2 regions of the Paenibacillus glucanolyticus genome follow, and region 1 is predicted to be linked to the other one. Evidence: riboswitches for the same ligand, from Rfam matches in the RefSeq annotation. Region 1 holds a riboswitch; the other holds the start of a gene.
The links. A riboswitch is a leader RNA that binds a small molecule or an ion and turns the genes downstream of it on or off. The one in region 1 is predicted to bind cobalamin.
Positions count from the first base shown of each region.

Region 2: it holds a riboswitch for cobalamin, as region 1 does, so the genes downstream of both, WDY75_RS06915 (ABC transporter substrate-binding protein) here and metE (5-methyltetrahydropteroyltriglutamate--homocysteine S-methyltransferase) in region 1, are expected to answer to the same signal.

Region 1 covers NZ_CP147845.1:3,001,484-3,004,641, forward strand. The annotation lists gene metE (5-methyltetrahydropteroyltriglutamate--homocysteine S-methyltransferase) at 1-1,879, opposite strand, end outside; cobalamin riboswitch at 2,025-2,229, opposite strand; gene WDY75_RS14285 (glycoside hydrolase family 88 protein) at 2,314-3,158, opposite strand, start outside.
Region 2 covers NZ_CP147845.1:1,418,480-1,421,637, forward strand. The annotation lists gene cbiB (adenosylcobinamide-phosphate synthase CbiB) at 1-58, shown strand, start outside; gene WDY75_RS06910 (histidine phosphatase family protein) at 49-843, shown strand; cobalamin riboswitch at 996-1,201, shown strand; gene WDY75_RS06915 (ABC transporter substrate-binding protein) at 1,450-2,457, shown strand; gene WDY75_RS06920 (iron ABC transporter permease) at 2,454-3,158, shown strand, end outside.

The DNA of each region.
Region 1 (3,158 bases):
ACCAATCCAGATATGACTGCCAATCTTCACGCTTAAGCGGCAATCCTTCACGAAGCGCCGGCTCGTCAACCTGGATCATCTCGATGCCTGCTTGCTCCAGTGCGTTAACCTCAAGTCGGAGAGCCAGGGCGATCTGATAAGCGACCAATTCTCTTGATATGTCGTCGCGAACGAAGGACCAGTTCAGGATCGTGATCGGTCCGGTTAACATCCCCTTGACGGGTTTCGAGGTCAGGCTCTGTGCATATACGGTTTCCTTCACGGTCATCGGGTTTACGAACTCAACATCTCCATAGATGACGGGAGGTTTGACGCAGCGCGATCCGTAGGACTGAACCCAGCCGTTAGCTGTAAAGGCAAACCCATCCAATTTTTCTCCGAAAAATTCCACCATATCAGTCCGTTCAAACTCCCCGTGAACGAGAACATCCAGGCCGATGTCTTCTTGAATCTCAATCCAGGCGCGAGTTTGCTCGGCGAGGAAGGTTTCATACTGCTCGGCAGACCATTCGCCGCTTCTCCAGTTCTTCCGGGCCTGCCGAACTTCGGTCGACTGCGGGAAACTTCCGATGGTAGTGGTAGGGAGGAGCGGGAGATTCCATTTCTTCTGCTGGGCTTTGCGCCGCTCTTCAAACGACAGCGCTCGAGTCGGATTCAATCCGACAACCTTGGACGTTTCTTTCTGTACTTGTTCGTTATTCCGCAGCGATGATTGATTCATGGCGGCTACGGCCTGGTTATGCTCTTTCAGCTGTTCGGAAACGGACTCAATCCCATTATTGAGCGCGCTAGTGAGCAGCGTCAATTCGTCCAGCTTCTCATTGGCAAAAGATAACGCTTGGCGAAGTACGGGGTCCAGCTTATCCTCATGAGCTGTGGATACGGGAACATGGAGCAGGCTGCAGCTCGGCTGTATCACATATTGAGAAGGCTTCACCTTTTGGGAGAGGGTGTCCAGCAATTCCAGCTTGGCATCGAGATCTGAACGCCAGATGTTACGCCCGTTGATAAGACCAACCCCCAGTACCTTATCCTCAGGAAATCCGTGCTTGAGCAGCTGTTCGGTATTACCATCCAGGCCGTGTACGAAATCAAGCCCGATGCCTTGCACTGGCAAGGAGATGATCTCTACATAATGGCTGACCGAATCGAAGTAGGTTTGGAGCATGATCCGGATCGCCGGAGCCGCTGCATGAAGTTTTTTGTATACGGATGATACAAGCGCCAATTCATCTTTGGTTAATGAAGTAACCAGAATCGGTTCGTCGAACTGCACCCACTGAACACCTTCCTGCTCCAGCTCCTTCAGGATTACCGCATACAAATCCGTGAACTGGTCCAGCAAGGACTCGAATTGATCCGGGGTGTAGCCTTTAGACAGCTTAAGGAAGGTATAGGGACCGACAAGAACAGGTTTACCTTCGATACCTAGCGAGGATTTGGCTTCACGGTAAGCTTCTAGCGGCTTGTTGACCGTAAGATGTGGTTTGGCATCCTGAAGTTCCGGTACAATGTAGTGATAGTTCGTGTTAAACCATTTGGTCATCTCGCACGCAGCAGCACCTTGACTGCCGCGAGCCATGGCAAAGTAGACACTCAGCGGTACAGGACCACCATCGTACTTGAAACGCTGTGGCACCAAGCCAAACATCACCGACATGTCGAGCATATGGTCGTACATTGTAAAATCATGAACCGGAATAAGGTCGATGCCTTTCTCCTGTTGAATGCGTAAACGGTCCAACCGAATGTCGTCCAACTTGGATAGAAGTTCGTGTTCCTCAAGCTTGCCGCTCCAGAAGGACTCCAATGCTTTTTTCCATTCGCGATTTGCTCCGATTCTCGGATAGCCGAGATTGCTGCTTTGAACATTTGCCATCAATATCTTCGCCTCCACCAACATATTTAAATGACTGAATAAAAAAAGACGCCTTTACCCCGATCAAAATATCAAGGGTAAAGACGCCTCCGTTGTATACATACGGATGCTGCGATCTTTAACACCTCCCTATCTCCCGTAGGTAAGCAGTGTTGTCAGAATAGGCAGGTCTCCTGGCTCCAGAATCAAGGTCTGCCATGGCCTTCCCGATCAAAAGCTGATCAGTGGCATCATCCGATGGCAAACTCCTCTGTTACAGTGGCGGGACCGCGTTGGTGTTGCACCAAACTTCCCTTTTAAGCTGAAATTGAAGAGGCTTCAACATCAGCACCTATTCCCATTAATTAAATTTGATTGCTGAGTATCAAGGTACAATAAATTCCATAATTATGCAACCTATTTAAATGGAGGTTGTCTTACGCAAAAAAACCGGATCAGAAGATCCGGTTTTTCCATCCCATTAACTTGGCAGCGGCCTCAACATAATAGTAATCGCCATAGATCAGGGAGACGTTGATATTTTGGTCACCAGGCCGATGGCCTGTTGCCTCTTTCAGTATGCCTTCATAATTCGGATCATCCCATTCAGCGTAACGAGTCGTCAAGGAGTCGATGATGCGCAAGGCACTTCTGCGGTACACCGCGCTTTCGGTTTGCGGTACCTGATCTGCGAGCTCAAGCAAACCCGAAGCAGCGCAGGATGCCGCTGACGTATCTCGGGGTTCTGCCGCAATGAAGAGAGATTCAGCTGATTGATGGGTTGCTGCTGTTGCGGGTGTTTCCAGCTTCTCGGGTTCCGCACGAAAATCCCAGAGCGGTATGGAATCCTCCTCAAGGGACGCGACAAAGAAATGCGCCACGCGTTTCGCGGCGTCCAGATATCGGATATCACCGGTATACCGGGACGTGTTGGCCATGCCATGCAAGGCCCAGGCAGCACCCCGGCTCCAGGCGGATTCGGGTCCCAGTCCTTGTCCTCCGAGCGCTTCCATGAATTCCCCGGTGAACGGATCAAACCGACAAATGTGCCGAACGGAGCCGTCCGGTCTTATAAAATGCTCCACTACCGTATTGGCCTGCTCTCTGGCAATATGCGCATATCTCGGATCACCTGTCTCCTCGGAGGCCCAGAACAGGAGGGAGAGGTTCATGGTGGAGTCAATGATGGACCAGCCTTCATTCCCGTGATTCCAGGAGGTAGGTTTCACCTGATTCCAGGCACGTATAAACCGTCCCGCAGGATTGTATCTTCCAGCCAGCAGGGTAGCGGCTAACATCC
Region 2 (3,158 bases), 1.6 Mb from region 1:
ACTCGGCACAGCGGTGCTGGGGCTGATTACAGCAGCCGGAGGTGCGTTATGGCTGTAAGACTGAACCTGCATCTTGTTCGTCATGGCCGTACGCAGTGGAATGAGGAACGCCGTTACCTGGGTCACGAGGATCAGGGGGCTCTGATGGAAGGGCTGGAACAGCTGCTTCCGCTGCGGCAGGAGTTTCGCTCCAGGCATTTTGCCAAGGTCTATTGCAGTGATCTCCTTCGTTGTAGACAAACACTGAACTGCATCCTGTCGGATTTACATATGCCCGGCATTACAAATGAGGTCGAGCTTGGCAGCGTTATTCCCGGTGTCTGTTATGACAGGAAGCTGCGGGAGCTTGATTTTGGCGATTGGGAAGGAAAAACCTACGAGGATTTGAAGGAAAATGCGGCTTATCGGCGCTGGATCGACAACCCGGGAACGGTTACGCCGCCGAGCGGGGAGAGTTGGCCATCTTTTTGTTCCCGAATTGAGGTTTTTCTGGCCGAAATGTATCAGGATATGAAGGGGTTATTGTCGATGCAGGAAGGCCCCGCTATTCTCTTGGAGTCAGAGTCAGAGTCAGAGTCAGAGTCAGAGTCAGAGTCAGAGTCAGAGTCAGAGTCAGAGTCAGAGTCAGAGTCAGAAGCAGCGGGCCACGATACCGAGACTCAGCCGGGGGTGCTCGATATGGACGTGCTTGTAGTCACCCACGGGGGCGTCATCCGGCAGATTGCAGCGGCAACCCTCCCGGATACAGAATTCTGGGCTACGTCGGTATCGCCGGGCGAGGTGCTCCAGCTGCAGTTGGCCTGGGACGGAGCACGCTGGCGAGGCGTACGGGTAAACGAATAAATGAAATCGTACGATTTTGGCGCGGAATGAACGATAACGGGAAAAACCAATATCGTTAAACCCTTGAAACGAGCGAAACTTCCAGTTGTAAGGCGATGGTTTATCGCCTATAATCTTGTGCAGAGAAACCATGCTTGGCCTATCATAAATAAATTCATATTGTTTGCGAGGGTCCCGGACAGAAGAGGTTATTCATGTCTTCTGCCGGGTTAATAGGGAAGCCGGTGCAAGTCCGGCACGGTCCCGCCACTGTGAAGCAGGGACTTCTCCACATGCCACTGAGCGTCAGCGCTTGGGAAGGCGGGGAAGTCGTTACAGCCTGTAAGTCAGGAGACCTGCCCTTAGCGAATGAATGACGGTCCTTCGAGGAGAGGATTACGTTTTGCAGTCCCGTGCGGACGGCAGTTTAAGGCGCTATCTGTGAACGGTTATCCAGGTGTCCTTATGTTAAAACGTAATCCCTGAGTCCTTATTTACGAGGAATCAGGGATTTTTGCTTCTTTGGAGTATGACGATTGACGTTTTTCTTCCTGCTCAGGGGATCGGTCGAAGGAATTTAGACGTACAGCGCCAGGTTCTCAATTATGTTTAGGGGGATTTGAAGAGATGAAAGCAATAAACAAAACATGGTCCGTATTTCTGGTAGCCATACTGATGGCTCTGGCCTTGATCGGCTGTGGCGGGGAAGAAGCGGCACCGAAAGAAACCACGCCGCAAGCTGCACAGGAGCAAGGACAGACCAACGAAGCGCCAGCCGACTCCAGTGAGGAGCTTAAGACCACGTATCCATTAACAGTTAAGGATTCAACCGGGGTTGAAATGACGTTTGATAAAGCGCCGGCTAAGATTGCATCCTTGACTCCGTCCGAGACGGAAAAGCTGTTTGCTCTGGGTCTGGATGAGGAAATCGTAGGCGTATCGGATAATGACGATTATCCGGAAGCTGCGAAATCCAAGCCCAAATTGGGCGGATTCCAAGTGAATGAAGAGGCTATTATTGCAGCTGATGCCGATGTGGTGTTTGCCGCTTCGATGAATGCACAGAATGCCGAGAAACTGCGTGAGCTTGGCGTAACCCTGTTTGTCAATGATCCGAAAACCATCGATGCCGTGATGGAGAACATTGAGCTGATCGGACAAATTACCGATCGTCAAGCTGATGCCAAAGCGGTCGTAGATCAGATGAAGCAGGAACTGGCATCCGTTACGGAAGCTGTGAAGTCCGTGAAGGATGAAGACAAGAAGAAGGTGTACGTCGAGTTCTCCCCGGGATGGACTGTAGGCAAAGGCGAATTTATGGATGAGATCATCACTGCAGCCGGCGGTGTTAATGCAGCTGGCGATACGGAAGGCTGGTTCGAAATCAGCGAAGAAAAGATTATCGCTGCGAACCCGGATGTCATTCTGTACACGGACGATGTGGTTGATGAAGCGACCAAAAAAACACTGGATCAACTCATTAAAGAGCGCGGAGGCTGGGATCAGATCGAAGCGATCAAGAACGATCAGGTCATTGCCGTAGATGCCAACCTGCTGAGCCGTCCGGGTCCCCGCGTTACGCAAGGACTGATTGAAGTGGCGAAGGCTGTTTACCCGGAACTGATGAATCCATGAGTAAAAAACTTGCAGGATTCGGTGCGGCCGGCGTTATCCTATTGCTGTTAACCTTGGTTGTCAGTCTCGGAATCGGATCCGTTCACCTACCTGTGAGAGAGATTGGGGCGATGCTGCTGCACCGGCTGCCGGGGATCGGCGATTCCATCCTCCCGAGCTGGGAAGCTTCATCCGAACAAATTCTGATGAAGGTGAGGTTACCGCGGATTTTGCTGGGGATGCTTGTTGGAGCTTCCCTGGCGGTAGCCGGGGCTGCCTTTCAGGGCGTATTGCGTAATCCGCTGGCGGATCCGTTCACGCTCGGTGTATCCTCGGGTGCTGCGCTTGGCGCAGCATCCCTGATTTTTTTCGGGATGGAATACTCCTTTGCCAGAGGTTACACCCTGCCGCTTGTAGCATTTCTGACCGGAGCAGGCACATTGTGGGTTGTGCTGCTGTTGGCAAGGGATCAAGGAAAGCTGCCGATTCACGGACTGATCCTGTCCGGGGTGGTCATGCAGTCGTTTCTGGGCGCTGTGGTTTCGTTTCTGACGGTGATGTCCAAAGATACGGTAAACCAAATCCTGTACTGGACGATGGGGAGCCTGAGCATGCGCGGATGGTCGTATACGGCCATCCTTTTCCCGTATTTTATCGTGGGATTCGCGTATTTATGGAGCCGGTCGCGAGCGCTTAATATTTTGTCGCTTGGGGAACGGCAG